4 regions of the Streptomyces sp. NPDC058457 genome follow, and region 2 is predicted to be linked to each of the others. Evidence: riboswitches for the same ligand, from Rfam matches in the RefSeq annotation. Region 2 holds a riboswitch; each other region holds the start of a gene.
What was found. Region 2 has a riboswitch for cobalamin ahead of ACFWPS_RS23715 (CbtB-domain containing protein). Riboswitches for the same ligand answer to the same signal wherever they lie in the genome.

Region 1: it holds a riboswitch for cobalamin, as region 2 does, so the genes downstream of both, ACFWPS_RS39710 (cobalamin biosynthesis protein) here and ACFWPS_RS23715 (CbtB-domain containing protein) in region 2, are expected to answer to the same signal.
Region 3: it holds a riboswitch for cobalamin, as region 2 does, so the genes downstream of both, ACFWPS_RS22220 (ribonucleoside-diphosphate reductase subunit alpha) here and ACFWPS_RS23715 (CbtB-domain containing protein) in region 2, are expected to answer to the same signal.
Region 4: it holds a riboswitch for cobalamin, as region 2 does, so the genes downstream of both, ACFWPS_RS22635 (prenyltransferase/squalene oxidase repeat-containing protein) here and ACFWPS_RS23715 (CbtB-domain containing protein) in region 2, are expected to answer to the same signal.

Annotation. Positions count from the first base shown of each region.
Region 1 is NZ_JBHXLU010000073.1:50,744-55,192, forward strand. Features, by position in the region: gene ACFWPS_RS39695 (helix-turn-helix domain-containing protein) at 1-251, shown strand, start outside; gene ACFWPS_RS39700 (hypothetical protein) at 276-722, shown strand; gene ACFWPS_RS39705 (DUF397 domain-containing protein) at 976-1,317, opposite strand; cobalamin riboswitch at 1,445-1,587, shown strand; partial or broken gene ACFWPS_RS39710 (cobalamin biosynthesis protein) at 1,687-2,622, shown strand; gene ACFWPS_RS39715 (cobyric acid synthase) at 2,805-4,340, shown strand; gene cobN (cobaltochelatase subunit CobN) at 4,337-4,449, shown strand, end outside.
Region 2 is NZ_JBHXLU010000030.1:20,570-25,018, reverse strand. Features, by position in the region: gene ACFWPS_RS23730 (amidohydrolase family protein) at 1-667, opposite strand, end outside; partial or broken gene ACFWPS_RS23725 (acyl-CoA dehydrogenase family protein) at 962-1,069, shown strand; gene ACFWPS_RS23720 (enoyl-CoA hydratase/isomerase family protein) at 1,066-2,121, shown strand; cobalamin riboswitch at 2,189-2,330, shown strand; gene ACFWPS_RS23715 (CbtB-domain containing protein) at 2,367-2,588, shown strand; gene ACFWPS_RS23710 (CbtA family protein) at 2,611-3,366, shown strand; gene ACFWPS_RS23705 (O-methyltransferase) at 3,460-4,116, opposite strand; gene ACFWPS_RS23700 (barstar family protein) at 4,256-4,449, shown strand, end outside.
Region 3 is NZ_JBHXLU010000027.1:23,325-27,773, reverse strand. Features, by position in the region: gene ACFWPS_RS22220 (ribonucleoside-diphosphate reductase subunit alpha) at 1-2,244, opposite strand, end outside; cobalamin riboswitch at 2,369-2,501, opposite strand; gene ACFWPS_RS22215 (GNAT family N-acetyltransferase) at 2,547-3,053, opposite strand; gene mctP (monocarboxylate uptake permease MctP) at 3,164-4,449, opposite strand, start outside.
Region 4 is NZ_JBHXLU010000028.1:2,767-7,215, reverse strand. Features, by position in the region: gene ACFWPS_RS22640 (SCO2322 family protein) at 1-259, opposite strand, end outside; gene ACFWPS_RS22635 (prenyltransferase/squalene oxidase repeat-containing protein) at 256-1,467, opposite strand; cobalamin riboswitch at 1,575-1,706, opposite strand; partial or broken gene ACFWPS_RS22630 (phosphotransferase) at 1,761-2,439, shown strand; gene ACFWPS_RS22625 (hypothetical protein) at 2,495-3,613, opposite strand; gene ACFWPS_RS22620 (XRE family transcriptional regulator) at 3,871-4,449, shown strand, end outside.

The DNA of each region.
Region 1 (4,449 bases), on a different contig from region 2:
CCCTCCAGGTGCTGTCCTTCGACGCGGGCGCCCACTACGCGACGCTCGGCAGCTTCATCCTGCTCGGTTTCAGGGACGACGACGACCTGTTGTGGCTGGAGCACGCGACGGGGCAGATCGCGGTCCGGGACGACCACGAACTCATCGCCCGGTACCAGGAGTGCTTCGCCCTGCTCACCGACATGGCACTCAAGGGTGATGACGCCGTCGCCCTGATCGACGACGCGGCACGGAGCTTCGGCACCAGTTAAGCCATGAGCCCTACGGGAGGGGCGATGGGGCGGCTCACCGAACAACTTACTGCAGCACTGCGGTTCCGGGGACGTGAGCGCTTCCATGTGACGACGGAGGCCGCTGCGCCCCCTGAGGAGCCGCAGCGCAGCAATCCCCTGTCGGACAACGAGTTACTCGACCGCATCACCGACCACGACCCGAAGACCGAGAATTTCAAGGCCATTCGCCATGCCGAGAGCAATCGGCGCATAGCGGAGGACCAGGCGTTCTCCAGAACCGCGATCCAGAGGTTCGCCACCGCGACCCTGTGCATAGTCGTGGTCATACTCTCCTTGGGCTTCCTCTGCTACGCGGCTCGTGGCATCCACCTGTCGATACCAAGGCCTGTGGCGATCGCTCTGGGACTGGCCGCCACGAGCGCCGTCAGCGCGGTCGGTGTCGCTCTCGGCCGTTTCCTGCGGCGCCCGGGCCGGGGCGGGCAGGAGTGAGGTTCACAAGACGGCGGACCGGATCGAGGCCGTATCCCCAGCCCACGCCCCCGGCCAAGGCGACGACCAGCGCCACCGCCGCCCAAACGATCAGCTTGTTCCTGGTGCCGTCCGCCAAGAGCGAACTGGCCGCTCCCGCCACGCTCGCCACCAGACCGCACACCACGCAGTACCCCGCGAGGACAGGCCCGTCAGTTCGGTGTGTCCCCCGGCGTCCGATGTCGCTCCACATCTGGCTCCCCTCCCAGGTCGGTCACATCCGCTCGGCGTCACTTAAAGGGTGCGATCTGAGCCCCACGAGAAACAAGTGCCAAGGGCTGCGCGCGAGATGGATGATTGCCGAGCCTGTCGGATCCTTCGTGTCGCGGACCAGCACCACTCCCGAGACGACGGCAATCCCTACACAGGTATCGCCGTTCAACGAATGGCTGCTGATCCGCCACGCACTCGCGGACGGGCCCCCGTCGACCACACCGACCTCCTCGACTCGCGAGTTCGCGTCTCGAAGCTGTCCGCCGATGTCAGCAAACCGTAGCGTCGCCGCACGCAGCCGCACAGACCCCCCGAGGAATGGGCCGCAAACGCCCTCCGCCACTCGCCCTACCGCTCGCCGGACTCTCTTTTTCAGTCTAGAGAGACCGGACCCGGTCGGCCAATGACCAAACCGGCCTGTGTGTGGGCCTCAGCACACTCCTCCGTAGCAGGTCAACGGCAAGTTGACGGGTCTTCCAGGGGCGTGGTGGACTGCCCGAGCCATGTACGGCGGCAAGGGAGGAAGCCGGTGTGAATCCGGCGCGGTCCCGCCACTGTCACCGGGGTAGCAATCCCCGGGAGCCAGGAACTCTCACCGCCGGTCTCGTCGAGCCAGGGCGCGGACACCCTGAGTGAGGACATATCGCCATGCGCGGCTGCCGACCGAGGTTCAGTACCCGGCCCGTCCCCGACCCCGCGGCCGGCTGAGCCGATGGGTGCCGATCGCGTCTTCGCGTACGGCGCCGCCGCCGGCCTTCTCGGTGACCTGCTGCTCGGCGACCCGCGCCGGGGGCATCCGGTCGCCGTGTTCGGGCGGGCGGCCGGGGCCGTGGAGCGGGTGCTGTGGCGGGACCACCGCGGGTGGGGCGCGCTGCACACCGCTGTGTGCGCCGGTGGCGCCGTGGCGCTGGGCGCCGTCGCCCAGCGGGCCGTACGACCGTCCACCGCCGCGTCCGTCGCGCTCACCGCGGCCGCCACCTGGGCCGTCGTCGGGGGCACTTCGCTCGCCGGCGAGGCCCGCGCCGTCGGGCGGGCCCTGGAGGCGGGCGACGTCGAGGCGGCCCGGGCGCGGCTGCCGCATCTGTGCGGACGGGATCCGCAGGCCCTGGACGCCGACGGGATCGCCCGGGCGGTCGTGGAGTCCGTCGCCGAGAACACCAGCGACGCGGTCGTCGGGGCGCTGGTGTGGGGGGCCGTGGGGAGCGTGCCCGGGCTGGTGGGGTTCCGGGCTGTCAACACCCTGGACGCCATGGTGGGCCACAAGTCGGCCCGGTACCGGCGGTTCGGGTGGGCCTCCGCGCGGCTGGACGACGTGGCCGGGTGGCCGGGGGCGCGGCTGACCGCCGTGCTGGCCGCCGTGGCCGGGAGCGACCCCAAGGGAGCGGTACGGGCCTGGCGGACCGATGCCGTGAAGCATCCGAGTCCCAACGCCGGGCCCGTGGAGGCGTCGTTCGCGGGGGCGTTGGGGGTGCGGCTCGGGGGGACGCTGTCGTATGGCGGGCGGGTCGAGCATCGGCCGGTGCTGAACGGGGAGGGGCGGGCTGTGGAAGTCGCGGACATCGATCGGGCGGTGCGGTTGTCGCGGCGGGTGGGGTGGCTGGCGTTGGGGGTGAGTGCGGCGACCGCCTTGCTGCGGGGGCGGGTTGCAAAGTCCCCGGCGCTGTCGGCTGTGCCCACCCTCCCCCACGCTGGGCTGCGCTCGCGCGGGGGGACCCCCATCGCCCTGCGGGACGACCGCCCACAGCAGTTGCGGGTCGACCGGCCGCAGCAGTTGCGGGTCGACCGGCCGCAGCGGTCGCGGTCGGCCGTGCAACGCCCGGGGGGTTCCTCATGAACAACGGCGGGCTCCTCGTGGCCGGTACCACCTCCGATGCCGGGAAGAGTGTTGTCACCGCGGGTATCTGCCGGTGGCTGGTGCGGCAGGGTGTGAAAGTGGCGCCGTTCAAGGCGCAGAACATGTCGCTCAACTCCTTTGTCACGCGCGAAGGTGCCGAGATCGGGCGGGCGCAGGCCATGCAGGCGCAGGCCTGCCGGGTGGAGCCGACCGCGCTCATGAACCCCGTGCTGCTCAAGCCCGGTGGCGAGCAGAGCAGTCAGGTCGTGCTGCTCGGCAAGCCGGTCGGCGAGCTGAGCGCGCGCGGGTACCACGGTGGGCGGCAGCAGCGGCTGCTCGGGACCGTGCTCGACTGTCTCGCCGAGTTGCGGGGCACGTATGACGCGGTGATCTGTGAGGGGGCCGGCAGTCCGGCGGAGATCAACCTGCGCCGGACCGACATCGTGAACATGGGGATCGCCCGGAACGCCGGGTTGCCCGTGCTCGTGGTCGGGGACATCGACCGCGGGGGCGTCTTCGCCTCCTTCTTCGGGACCGTCGCGCTGCTCTCGCCGGAGGACCAGGCCCTCGTCGCCGGGTTCCTCGTCAACAAGTTCCGGGGGGACGTCTCCCTGCTGGAGCCGGGCCTGGACATGCTGCACGGGCTCACCGGGCGGCACACCTACGGTGTCCTCCCCTTCCGGCACGGGCTCGGCATCGACGAGGAGGACGGACTGCGGGTGTCCCTGCGGGGGACCGTCCGGGAGTCGAACACGGCCCCGCCCGTCGGGGCGGACGTGCTCCGGGTCGCCGTCTGTGCGATCCCGCTGATGTCCAACTTCACCGACGTGGACGCGCTGGCCGCCGAACCCGGCGTGGTGGTGCGGTTCGTGGACCGGCCCGAGGAGCTGGCCGACGCCGATCTCGTGGTGATTCCGGGGACCCGGGGAACGGTCCGGGCCCTGGAGTGGCTGCGGGAGCGGGGGCTGGCCGAGGCGCTGCGGCGCCGGGCCGCCGAGGGGCGGCCCGTGCTCGGGATCTGCGGTGGCTTCCAGATCCTCGGCGAGCACATCGAGGACGAGGTCGAGAGCCGCAAGGGTGCCGTCGACGGGCTCGGTGTGCTGCCCGTGCGCGTCCGGTTCGCCCGGGAGAAGACCCTCACCCGGCCGGTGGGAGAGGCCCTCGGCGAGCGTGTCGAGGGGTACGAGATCCATCACGGGGTCAGTGAGGTGACCGGCGGGGAGGCGTTCATCTCCGATGGCAAAGGACACAGCCTGGACGGGTGCCGGGTCGGGCAGACCTGGGGCACGCACTGGCACGGCTCCCTGGAGTCGGACGGTTTCCGGCGGGCCTTCCTGCGCGAGGTGGCGGCCGCCGCGGGACGCCGGTTCGTGCCGGCCCCCGACACCTCGTTCGCCGCGCTGCGCGAGGAGCAGCTCGACCGGCTCGGCGACCTGATCGAACAGCACGCGGACACGGACGCGCTCTGGCGGCTCATCGAGTCGGGCGCGCCGCAAGGACTGCCTTTCATTCCACCGGGAGCGCCCGCATGAGCACTGTGTTGTTGTTGTCGACCGCAGACACCGATCTGCTGGCGGCCCGGGCCGCCTCCGGTGCCGACTACCGGATCGGCAATCCGACGCGCGTCGACGTCACGACGGA
Region 2 (4,449 bases):
GGGCGACGGCCATGCGGTGGGAGGCGTACGGCACGAAGCCGCCCGCGTGGCTGAGGACGAACCGGATGTGCGGGTACCGGTGCACGACACCGTTGCGGACCAGGAGGTAGGCGGCGCGGGTGGTGTCGAGGAGGAAGTCGGCGGCGAACGGCGGGATCCCGTCCACCGCGGGCCCGGGCAGCTCGGCCGGGTGGACGAACGCGACGGCGCCGTGCTCGTCCAGGACCCGCCACAGGGCGTCCTGACCGGCGGCCCCGAGGTAGTCGCCGTCGGTGTTGGCGAGCAGGGTGACGCCGTCGGCGCCGAGCTCGGCGAGGGCGCGCTCGGCCTCCCGGGCGGCCGCGGCGGCGTCCGGCAGCGGCAGGGTGGCGAACCAGCCGAAGCGGCCGGGGTGTTCGGCGGCGAGCGCGGCGGAGAAGTCGTTCAGCCGGCGGGCCAGGGCGGCGGCCTCGCCGGGGTCGGTGAGGAAGCCGGTGCCCGGGGTGGAGACCGACAGGATCGCCGTCTCGGTGCCGAGCAGATCCATCAGCTCCAGCGCCGCCCCGGGACTCCACTCGGGCAGGGCGCGGCCGCCCGCCTCGGTGATCCCGTGCCCGGCGAGGGTGTCCCGGTAGAAGGGCGGGACCACGTGCTGGTGGACGTCGATCCGGCGCGAGGCGCTGGTCATGGGGCTGCTCTTCCCGTCGTGACGGCACCGGACCGCCTACTGACGGTCTGCTTACCGTAGCGCTGACTACAATTGGAGTAAACACTACATCAGTGGGTCGTGAGGGGGACGGAGCCGCGGAGAGCGGCTATGAGGTGGGGTGGGGGCGAACGGCCGTGGTCCGGGCGGATCGCCCGGTCCGGCGCCGTCGGCGACGTTACCGACGGTTACGATGCCCCTGGCGGCGGGGCAGAGGCCGACACCAGCGGCCTCCGCCTCTTGTCCCGCGACGGGTCGGCATGTTGTGGACGGGACGGGCACGAGAAGATCGTCCGTGACCCACGCGTCCACCCGATCCCGGAAGGAACCGACGAGATCATGCGCCTCATCGTGGCCCGCGGCCCGGCGGAGGTGTCCGGATGACCGGCGCCGAGGAACACGTCCTGCTGCACGTCGACGGACGGGCCGCGCACATCACGCTCAACCGGCCGAAGGCCATCAACGCGCTGTCGCACGCGATGGTGTGCCGCATCGACGAGGCGCTCACCGCCTGGGAGCACGACCCGGCCGTCCGGACCGTCGTCATCACCGGAGCGGGGGAGCGCGGCCTGTGCGCGGGCGGTGACATCCGCGCCGTCCACGACGACGCCCGCGACGGCGACGGATCGGCCGCGGCCGCGTTCTGGCGGGACGAGTACCGGCTCAACGCCCGCATCGCCCGGTACCCGAAGCCGTACGTCGCCGTGATGGACGGCATCGTGATGGGCGGCGGGGTCGGTGTCTCGGCCCATGGCCGCGTCCGGATCGCCACCGAGCGGTCGCGGATCGCCATGCCCGAGACCGGGATCGGCTTCGTGCCCGACGTCGGCGGCACCTACCTGCTCGGCCGCGCGCCCGGCGAACTCGGCACCCATCTCGCCCTGACCGGCGCCCAGATCGGAGCCGCCGACGCGATGCTGTGCGGACTCGCCGACCACTACATGCCCTCCGGCTCGCTCCCGGCGTTCGTCGCCGACCTCGCCACCCTGCCCGTGCCCGAGGCGCTCGCCCGGCAGGTCCGGCAGGCGCCGGACGGGGAGCTGGCCGGGCACCGTGCGTGGATCGACGCCTGCTACCGGGCCGACACGGTCGAGGAGATCGTCCAGCGGCTGCTCGCGCACGGCGACCCGGCGGCGAAGGAGGCGGCGGACACCCTGCTCACCAGGTCACCCACCGCCCTGAAGGTCACGTTGCAGGCGCTGCGCCGGGCCCGGCGACTCGGCTCGCTGGAGCGGGTCCTGGACCAGGAGTACCGCGTCTCCTGCGCGACCCTCGCGACCCACGACCTGGTGGAGGGCATCCGCGCCCAGGTCGTCGACAAGGACCGCACCCCGCGCTGGTCCCCGGGCACCCTCGCCGAGGTCACCGCCGCGGACGTCGACCGCTTCTTCGCCCCGCTCGGCGAGCGCGAACTGGGCCTCGCCCCACCCGTCTGAACCGCCCCACCAGCCGCCCACCAGGCCCGAGATGAAGATCACGCCTGGTGGTGCGGTCTTGGCCGTGCCCCTGACACGCGGTACGGTCTGTCCGATATCGACGACGGCGAGACGGAAGCCGGTGGAAATCCGGCACGGTCGCGCCACTGTATGCAAGAGCCCCAGGGCTGTTTGTGAGTCAGACCCGTGGCCGTCGTCCTGTGCACCACCGAGTTGGGACGCGAACTCCCAGAGGAGGTCCTGCCATGGCGCAGACCGTCGCTCCGCCGACAGCCAACACCCCCGCCGTTCCCGCCAAGCTGCCGCTGTCCGCGATAGCTCCCTGGGCGGTCTTCTTCGGCATCCTGATGCTGGTCCTGCTCTACTTCGTCGGCGCCGAACAGGGCGCCACCTCCGTGTTCAGCGGCACGGACGTCCACGAGTGGGTGCACGACGCCCGCCACCTGCTCGGCTTCCCCTGCCACTGACGCGAGGGGCGCCGTACCACCCATGAACTCCGCAACGGTCCGGAACCTCCTGGTGCGGGGCATGCTCGCCGGCCTGGCCGCCGGTCTGCTCGCCCTCGTCGTCGCCTACCTGCTCGGTGAGCCGAACGTCGACAAGGCCATCAGCTTCGAGGACGCCCACTCCCACGAGCACGAGATGGAGGTCGTCTCCCGCTCCCTGCAGTCCACCGCCGGCCTGGCCACCGGTGTCCTGGTCTACGGGGTCGCCTTCGGCGGCATCGCCGCCCTGGCCTACTCCTTCGCCCTCGGCCGCGTCGGCCGCTTCTCGCCGCGGGCGACCGCGCTGCTGCTGTCCGGCTGCGCGCTGACGGCCGTGTACGTGGTGCCGTTCCTGAAGTACCCGGCCAACCCGCCGTCGGTGGGCGACCCGGACACCATCGGCAAGCGGACCACGCTGTACTTCCTGATGATGCTGCTCAGCGTGCTCCTCGCGGTCGCCGCCACCATCCTCGGCAAGCGGCTCCAGCCGCGACTGGGCACCTGGTGGGCGACCGTGCTCGCAGTGGTCGCGTTCGGCGTCCTCATCGGGCTGGCGTACCAGTTCCTGCCGGTCGTAAACGAGGTGCCGAAGGACTTCCCGGCCACCCTGCTGTGGCGGTTCCGGCTCTCGGCGCTCGCCATCCAGGCGGTGCTGTGGGGCGGATTCGGCCTGCTGTTCGGCGAGTTGGCCGACCGCGTCCTCAACCCCAGGCCGGCGAAGACGCCGGCCGCCGCACGCACGGTGCCCGCTCCGCACTGACCGGGTCCGCGGCACACCGAACGACACGTGAGGGCCCCCGGAACCGTCCGGGGGCCCTCACGCGTTCGCCATCTGCCATCACCGCCCTCGGCCTCAGGAGCGGCCGGCCGGCCCCACCTTCACCGACAGCTCCGTCGAGCCCTTCAGCGGCAGCGAAAGGGTGCGGAAGCCGTTGGCCGGGTCGCGGATGTAGTCCAGGTAGTCGGGCTCGGCGTTGTCGTTCATCACCAGCGCGCCCTGGCGCAGTTGCGGTGCGACGGTCTCCATGACCTGGCGGGCCAGCGAGGGGCCCGAGTCCACCGGCCAGCCGTCGATGAGCGCGAAGTCGACGGGCCCGCCCAGGTCGCGCAGCGTCTCCCGGGCGTCCCCGATCCGGAGGTCGACCAGGTCGGCGAGACCGGCCTCGGCGAGGTTGCCCAGGGCGGCGGCCGCCTTCTCCGGGACGATCTCGGAGCCGATCACCGTGCCGCCGCCGTTGTCGCGGACCGCGGTGGCGAAGTAGAGCGTGGAGACTCCCAGGGAGGTGGCGAACTCCACGACGCGGGTGGCGCCGACGGCCCGGCACAGCAGATAGATCAGATCGCCCTGCGCGGGATCGATGGAGAAGCCGACGTCGGGGAAGGCGTGCGGGTCCCGGGTGCCGCTCCGTGGACCACCCCCGCCCGGGCGGCGGCGCGCGGCCTGGACCCGGTCCAGTACGGCCCGGACCCGGGGATCCTGCAGCGGACTGGTGGCGTGCTCGGTCGGCATCCCGAACCCTCGATTCCTGCGGTCAACATCATCGATACGGTCTGTGGAGTATCACGATATATCGATGCCGCTGTCCGTGGTCCCGTGCGGGTGCCGCCGTGCGCAATCAATGCCTGCGGGCCGCCGTATCCTTCGGGCCGTGACGGCGACTTATGTACTGGACGGCACCGAGATCAGGACCCTGGAGGACTTCTGGCGGGTGATCGGCGAGGCGGTCAACGGGCCCGGCGGCTACTTCGGCCGCAACCTCGACGCGTTCGTCGACTGTCTCAGGGGCGGCTTCGGCACGCCCGAGGACGGCGACTTCGTCTTCGAGTGGCGCGACCACGAGAC
Region 3 (4,449 bases), on a different contig from region 2:
CAGGTAGTACGTCGTCTTCAGGCCCGACTTCCAGGCGTACGCGTACATCGAGGAGAGCTTGCCGATGGTCGGCGTCTCCAGGAAGAGGTTCAGGGACTGGGCCTGGTCCAGGTACGGGGTCCGGGCGGCGGCCATGTCGATCAGTCCGCGCTGCGGGATCTCCCACGCCGTGCGGTAGAGCCGCCGTACGTCCTCCGGGATCCAGACGAAGTCCTGCACAGAGCCGTTGGCCTCGCGCAGCGCCTCGCGGGTGCGGGCGTCCCAGACGCCGAGGTCCTTGAGGTCCTGCACCAGGTAGGAGTTGACCTGGAGGAACTCACCGGAGAGCGTCTCGCGCTTGAAGAGGTTCGAGACCTGCGGCTCGATGCACTCGTAGACACCGGCGATGGACGCGATGGTGGCCGTCGGCGCGATGGCGAGCAGCAGGCTGTTGCGCAGGCCGGTCGTGGCGATCCGCGCGCGCAGCGCCGCCCAGCGCTCCGGCCAGGTGAACTCGACGTCGTAGTGGTCGGGGTGCAGCACACCCCGCGCGGTACGGGTCTTCTCCCAGGCCGGCAGCGGGCCGCTGCGCTCGGCGAGGTCGGCGGAGGCCTCGTACGCCGCGAGCATGATCCGCTCGGCGATCCGGGTGGAGAGGGCCTTGGCCTCGGGGGAGTCGAAGGGCAGGCGCAGTTTGAAGAAGACGTCCTGGAGGCCCATGGCGCCGAGGCCGACCGGCCGCCACCTGGCGTTCGAGCGGCCCGCCTGCTCGGTCGGGTAGAAGTTGATGTCGACGACCCGGTCGAGGAAGGTGACGGCGGTGCGGACGGTCTCGTCCAGCCGCTCCCAGTCGATGTCACCGCTCGCCGTGTCGACGAAGGCTCCGAGGTTGACCGAACCGAGGTTGCAGACCGCCGTCTCGCCGTCGTCCGTGACCTCCAGGATCTCCGTGCAGAGGTTGGAGGAGTGGATGACGTGACCGGGCAGGGCCGTCTGGTTCGCGGTGCGGTTGGCCGCGTCCTTGAAGGTCATCCAGCCGTTGCCGGTCTGCGCGAGGGTACGCATCATCCGGCCGTACAGGTCACGGGCCGGGATGGTCTTGCGCGCGAGGCCCTTGTCCTCCGCCGCCCGGTAGGCCGCGTCGAACTCGGCGCCCCACAGGTCCACCAGCTCCGGCACGTCGGCGGGGGAGAACAGCGACCACGGCTCGTCGGCGTTCACCCGGCGCATGAACTCGTCCGGCACCCAGTGCGCGAGGTTCAGGTTGTGCGTACGGCGGGCGTCCTCACCGGTGTTGTCGCGCAGCTCCAGGAACTCCTCGATGTCGGAGTGCCAGGTCTCCAGGTAGACCGCGGCCGCGCCCTTGCGCCGGCCGCCCTGGTTCACGGCGGCGACCGAGGCGTCGAGGGTCTTCAGGAACGGCACGATGCCGTTGGAGTGCCCGTTGGTGCCGCGGATGAGGGACCCGCGGGAGCGGATGCGGCTGTACGAAAGCCCGATGCCGCCGGCGTGCTTCGAGAGCCGGGCGACCTGGTGGTAGCGGTCGTAGATGGAGTCCAGCTCGTCCTTGGGGGAGTCGAGGAGGTAGCAGGACGACATCTGGGGGTGCCGGGTGCCGGAGTTGAAGAGGGTGGGGGAGGACGGGAGGTAGTCGAGGCGGCTCATCAGGCCGTGGAGCGCGGCTACTTCGTCCACCGACCTGGCGGTGTCGTCCTCGGCGAGACCGGCGGCGACCCGGAGCAGGAAGTGCTGGGGGGTCTCGATGACCTTGCGGGTGATCGGGTGCCGGAGCAGGTACCGGCTGTGCAGGGTGCGCAGGCCGAAGTAGCCGAAGCGGTCGTCGGCGGCCGGGTCGACGAGCGTGTCGAGGCGCCGGGCGTGCAGCCGTACGAACTCGGCGGTGCGGTCGGCGATGAGCCCCTCCCGGTGCCCCACGGCGACGGACTCGGTGAAGGACGTAACGCCCTGCGAGGCGGCCTCGGCACGGACGGAGATCGTCAGCAGCCGGGCGGCGAGCCTGGAGTAGGCGGGGTCCTCGGAGATGAGACCGGCGGCGGCCTCGGTGGCCAGCTCGCGCAACTCCGCCTCGTCGGCCCGCGCCGACCGGCCGCGCAACGCGGCGGCGGCGACCCGGCCGGGGTCGGCGTCGGGGAGGTCGGCGGTCAGCTCGGTCAGGGTCCGCAGCAGCGCGGTACCGGGACCGTCGTCTGCCACGGATTCCACAGAGCTGGTCGCTGAAGCCGGTTCGGCTGGCGCGATGGTCACGTGGGGCTCTCCCTCGCTGGGCTCGGGGCCTGGCGGAGGGCAGAGGGCAGCACGAGCGCACGTGGGCACGCGTCGAGACCCCGGCCCACTCCACGAGGCCCGGACGTCAGAACGCCCTCGCCGGGTGGCTGGGCGTGCTGTCGGCAGGTCCTCGGACTGACTCCTGTGCACGAACATGCACAAGTACACCGTTGCGGGACAGTTCCGGATTCGCACCGGATTCCCCTGCGGCGACAGCGAGCATGAGCATACATCTAGTGCCGGGTTGTCGTGTCACCCCCAGATGTTGTGTCGCGGCGGTGTCAGAGTGTCAACTCGTAGGTGAGGAGAGTGATGTCGTCCAGGTGCGGCACGGGATTCCAGTCCCGGTCGGGTGTGCGGACGAAACCCAGGCGTTCGTAGATGCGGTGGGCGGTGTGCATGCTTCGCTGGGTCGACAGGACGACGGCCGTGCAGCCCTGGACGGTCCGTGCGCGGTCGATGCAGGTGCGTGCGAGGGCCTCGCCGGCGCCCTGGCCGCGGGCGGCCCGGCCGACGGCGAGCATGCGGATCTCGGCCTCTCCGGGGGTGGCGAGGTCGGCCATCGGGCCGGGGCCGGGGACGAAGGTGACACCGCCGAGGAGGGTGGTGCCGTGGACGGCGACGAGAACGGTGGCCGCGGCTGCCCGCTTTGCCACGTCCTTGAGTTCGGTGAGATACGAGTCGCTCTCGCCGAAGTCCAGGAGGCCGTCCCGGAGGTAGGCCTGGGCGGTGATTTCACCGAGGGGTTCGTACTCGGTGGGACGGGCTTCCCGGATGACGATGTCCATGCCGGTGAGTGTGTACGACCAGCGGGCCGCCGAGGGTGGAATTTCTCGGTGGCCCGCTGCGGGTTGTGGTGGGTTGCTCGCGCAGTTCCCCGCGCCCCTGACGGGGCGCTTCAGTGGGCGCTACCTGCAACGGCTGGCGGGAGTTCCACCTCCACGTCCGGGTCGCCGGCGTCTGCCGTGTAGTCCTCCGGGCTGGTCTGGTCGATGCCCTCGGGGGCCTTGAGGGCCTTGAGGGCGAAGGTCAGGACCACCGTGACCGCGACGTTCAGCACGAACGCCGTCAGGCCGATGTAGCCGATCTCGCCGATGCCGGGGATCTCCTTGGAGGAGCCGCCGAAGTGCTGCTGGGTGGGGGAGGCCACGCCGTACGCGGCGGCCGTGCCGTAGACCATGCCGACCGCCCAGCCCGCCAGCAGGGCCCAGCGGTGGAACCAGCGGGTGAACAGGCCGCCGACCAGGGCGGGGAAGGTCTGGAGGATCCAGATGCCGCCGAGGAGCTGGAAGTTGATGGCGACCGTCTTGTCCATGGTGAGGACGAAGACCAGCGCGCCGACCTTCACCAGCAGGGACACCAGCTTGGAGACCTGGGCCTCCTGCTTCGGCGTGGCGTCCGGCTTGATGAAGTCCCGGTAGATGTTGCGGGTGAAGAGGTTCGCGGCCGCGATGGACATGATGGCCGCGGGGACCAGGGCGCCGATGCCGATCGCGGCGAAGGCGACCCCGGCGAACCAGTCCGGGAACATGTTCTCGAACAGCTGGGGGATGGCCAGCTGGCCGTTGGTGACCTTGACGCCGGCCGCGATGGCCATGAAGCCCAGCAGGGCGAGCAGGCCCAGCATCAGGGAGTACAGCGGCAGGATCGTGGTGTTGCGGCGGATCACGTCACGGCTCCTGGAGGAGAGCGTCGCGGTGATCGAGTGCGGGTACATGAACAGGGCCAGCGCGGAGCCCAGCGCCAGCGTGGCGTACGTCCACTGGCCGGCCGGGGCCGGGACGAGGCCGCCCGCTCCCGCTGCCGTGAACTTGTCGCCGGCCTTGGCGAAGATGTCGTCGAAGCCGCCCAGCTTGATCGGGATGTAGATGATCGCCACCGCGATGACGATGTAGATCAGCGCGTCCTTCACGAACGCGATCAGGGCGGGGGCGCGCAGGCCGGAGGAGTAGGTGTAGGCCGCGAGTACGCCGAAGGCGATGAGGAGCGGGAGGTCCTTCAGGAACCAGTTGGTGCCGTCGCTGCCGCCGACGCCCATCACGTCGAGCACCGCCTGGATGCCCACGAGCTGCAGCGCGATGTATGGCATCGTTGCCAGGATGCCGGTCAGGGCGACGGCGAGCGAGAGGCCCCGCGAGCCGAAGCGGCCGCGCACGAAGTCCGAGGTCGTCACGTAGCCGTGCT
Region 4 (4,449 bases), on a different contig from region 2:
AGATCGTCCCGAAGTCCGCCGTGCCGCGCGGTCGCGACGCGTCCGCCGAGTCCTCGCTCACCGCGAAGCGGAAGCCCTCGACCGAACCGTCGGCGGGCCGCGCGGTGGAGGGGCCCTGCGTGGCGTACGTCCAGTGCCCGCCGTCCCGCTCCCAGAAGGACCAGTAGCGGTAACCGGTGGCCGCCGCCGGCCCGGCGGCCGTCGCGCACAGCGTCAGCGCGGCCAGGAGCAGCAGCCCCGCACGGCGGACCGCGCTCACAGCTGCTGCTGCTTCCGGCGGCCGCTGAGCAGGAAGCCGATGCCGATACCGGCGACGAGACCGGTGCCGACGATCCACCACACGCTGCTGCCCGACTTCTTCTCCCCGGTGTGCTTCGCGGCGGCCGCCCGCGGGGCCGGGCCCGTCGCGTTCAGCGCCGTCACCAGGTTCGTCCCGCCGAAGTCGCGCGGGTCCGCGCCCATCGCGTGCGCGGCGAGGATCAGTTCGGCGTAGGCCGCGGGCCCGCTCTGCTCCGCCCACGGCACAGCGTGCGCCTCCAGCCAGGCGTACGGCTTCTTCGCGGGCTTCGTCCAGCCCTGCGCGGCCATGGCGACGACCGCGTCGGCGGTGTTGCCGTAGTCCGGCTGGGGCTTGGCACCGGGCAGCGCCGAGACGAGGTGGCCGGTCGTGAACATGGCGTCCCCCAGGTACGCGGCGCCGTTGCGGGCCACCTCCTCCCGGGTCAGGGCCTTGTCGGAGTCGGCGCAGACATAGCCCTGCGCCGGGGCCTTCCCGGCCGTCGTCACGAACCCCTTGCCGAGGGCCCCGAGCACCCCGGCCGCGGTCGCGTCCGCGTTGGCGGCCAGCTTCCCCTGCTTGTCCGGCTGGTAGGCGAGCGCGCCGCCACCGTCCTCGTCGCAGGGGACGGACCACTTGGCGAGGAGGTCGTACGGCGACCTGTCCGCGCTCGCGCCGGCCGCCGCGAGCGCGCCGACGACCACGCCCGTGGAGTTGGTGTCGCTGGCCGAGCCCGGGGTGTAGCCCCAGCCGCCGTCCTCGTTCTGCTGCGACTTCAGCCAGGTCACGGCCTTCTCCGCGGCATCGTCGTGCCCGCCGGCCGCCTTCAGCGCCTGTACGGCGGCGGCCGTGCTGTTCGTGTCGACCGCCACCTTGGCGTCGCAGGCCGCCGTCGGCTCGGCGCGGAACGCGGCGAACGAGCCGTTCGCGCACTGCTGCCCGGCCAGCCAGTCCACCGCCCTCGCGGCCGGGGTGACCCCCACCGCGCGCTGGGCCAGCAGGGCGAGGGACTGACGCCAGACACCGTCGAACCTGGGGTCCGAACCGCCGTACAGCCCCGACGGGAGGACCACCGACGCGGACGGCGACGGGGACGCGGTGCCGGCGGCCAGTGCGGTCGTCACGGGTGTGGCGGTACCGATGACCGCGGTGGCGGCCAGCACCCCGGCGGTGCGGCGGAGGACGGTCATGGTCGGCGGGTGCCTCTCCCTGCGGGGAGCCGGGCAGCACGGGACACCCCGGCGGCTCGGCTCCGTAAACCTCGACGGTGCCGTGCGACGGCGGGCGCCGGCGCACATGAGCCCTCAACGTCCCGGGCGCGGCGGTCCGGCTTGCCACACGGGATGTGGCTCACGGTTGCGGGTCAGCGCCGGAATTGCACCGGCTTCCCCCCGTACGGGTGATGACGACCCGGCTACCTTACCGGCCGCCCGGGGGAAGCTGAGAGGGGGCTGTGCGAGGACCGTTTCGTTATGGTCATGCCATGACGGGGAGACTGCTCGGCTCGGGGCGTTCGGCCGACGTGTACGAGATCGACGAGGCGTGGGTGCTGCGCCGGGACCGGGACGGCTGGGGGGACGCGGCCGCCGAGGGCGCGGTGATGACGTACGTACGGGAGCACGGCTACCCGGCGCCCCGGGTACGGCCGTCCGCGTCCCGTACCGAATTGGTCATGGAGCGCCTGTCCGGTCCGACCATGCTGGCGGCGCTGCTGGCGGGGGAGACGGACGCGGCGGAGGGCGGGGCGCTGCTCGCCTCGCTGCTGCGGCGACTGCACGCCGTGCCGGGCCGGGATCCGGCCGACCCGGGTGCCCGGGTCCTCCACCTCGACCTGCATCCGGACAACGATGGGGGTCCCCCCGGCTCGAACGAAGTTGAGAGCTGGGGGAGCTGACCCCCGACGGCCCTCGGGTCATCGACTGGACCAACGCAGAGGACGGGCCGCCCGGGCTCGACTGGGGTATGTCCGCGGTGATCCTCGCCCAAGTGGCTCTGGGTGCTTACCCGTTGGCGCACACGCTGCTGGCGGCCCTGCTCGCGACCCGGCCGAACTGACCGAGGAGGGGCTGGCGGAGGTGCTGCGGCGGCGGGCGGCCAATCCGACGATGAGCCGGGAGGAAGTCGAAGTGCTGGGCGAGGCGGGCGAGTTGATACGGACGATCGCGTCCTGGGGCGGGCCGTATGCCTCGTCCAGATCGTCCTGGCGGCAGCGCCCCTTCAGGGGGCTGGGGGAGGAACTGTGCGAGTGGCCACGACGGCGCCGCAGTCGACCGACGGCATGTCGCGGCAGTTCCAGCGGAGCGCTCGCGCCGCGTTCGCGAGCGGGGCGATGCCTGCCGACAGGTGGCGGGCCATCCGGCGTAGTGCGTCCTCGCAGTCGTCCGGGGTCTCGCCGACCGCCACCCACAGGGCCAGCCGGTCGGCGGCGGTGGCGTGCGGCCCGGCGGTGACGTGGTCGCCGGTGTGCCGGGTGAGGAGCATACGGTCGGCGCCCGGCTCGTGGGCGGCGTCGGGGGAGAGGTCCAGATGGTCGAGGCGGCCGGTGGCGGCCGGGTAGGCGAACTGGATCGCGGCCGCCCGCTGCCGGGTCGGCGTCGTGTCGGGCACCTCGCCGGCGGCGAGGGCGGCCGCGGCCTGGGCGAGGTCGACGCCGGTGGCCCGCTTGACGAGCAGCGGGATCAGGTCGCCCGGGAGGTGCGGGGCGACGTCGGTGACCCGGGGGCCGCGGTCGGTGAGGGTGAGGCCGATGTGCAGGACGCCCCGGCCGATGCCGAGGGCGTGCACGGTGCGGTCGACGGCCAGCCGCAGGAAACGGTTGTGCAGCAGGCCGTCGTGGGCGTGCACGGTGTGCCGGAGCGGTTGCCGGGCGGGCGCCGGGCCCAGGGTCGTACGGGTGATGGCGGCGATGCGGATCTCGCCGTCGAGGACGACCACCTCGGCCGAGACACGGGGCGTGCCGGGGACGTCGACGGGGACCGCGCGGCCGGCCAGCAGCGCGCGCAGCGCGGGCGGGTCGGTACACGCGGCGGCCGTGGCGAGGGAGGGGCCGGGCAGCCCCAACTGCCCGGCGATCGTGGCGGCGGCGACCGCGTACTCGCCCGTGTGGGTCAGCACGCCGCGGACCCGGTGCCTGGCCGCGAACCGCACCACCGCCGATGCCGTCGCGCCGTCCTTGCCGGGGTCCGCCGCGAGGTGACCGGCCAGGCACTGCCGTGCCCAGGCCGGCGGTGCGGCGTCCACCAGCAGCACCGGGCGGACCGCGGCGACACGCGTGAGCACGAACTCGTCGTACGCGCGCCGGCGGCCGGCACCGAGGAGCAGGACGGGCTGCGGCATCGGTTCGCCTCACCTTCTGGGGAGGAGGCGGGGCGGCTGGTCGCCCCGGATGCCGCTCCCCCATAGGCGGCACCCGGGGCGGGTCGGTTCGACCGTGGCCTGGTGATGTGATCCTTTCCTGCCGATCCGTCACATGTCAACGATTGCTGCCCCCTTGCGCAGTGGTCCTTGTCATGTCTGGTGGCCGGGACCGGTGATTCGATAACCTCGCGTCTGCTCGGCCGACCGACCAACCACGCGTGTCCAGGGGGACCTTGGTGAGTGACGCCCATGCCCCGCTGACCGGCGTACTGGAACGGCTCGGGGAGCTGACCGGACGTTCCGGACGGCTGTCCGAGGTGCTGGACGTGGCCGGCCTGTCGTACCGCACCGGGATCCCGGTCGGGGTGGTCGCCGAACTCCTCGCGGGCGGGGTCGCGCCCGAGGCGGGGCTCGCCGAACGGGTACGGCAGCGGCTGGACTTCATCCGCGAGAACCGGCGCCGGCCCGACGGCAAGCGGTACTCGCTGGGCGAGCTCGCGGCGATCGCCGGCACCAGCAGGCAGTGGCTGAGCGAGTGGCGCAAGAGCGGGCTGCCGAGCCTCGAACACACCGACCGGCTGCGGCGGTTCTTCGGTCTGCCGGCCGGCTTCTTCACCGCCGACGAGCCGGAGGCGCTGTACGAGGCGCTCCAGCCGGTGCTCCAGGGCCTGGAGGCCCGGGCCGACCCGCTCTCCCGGCTCCGCGAGAGCGGCCTGGTCCGCCTGGCGGCCCGCGCTCCGCAGATGAACCCCCGCCAGCTGGCCACCCTCGCCGACCTGGCGGAGATGCTCATCACCGCCGAGCGCGCCGTCAAC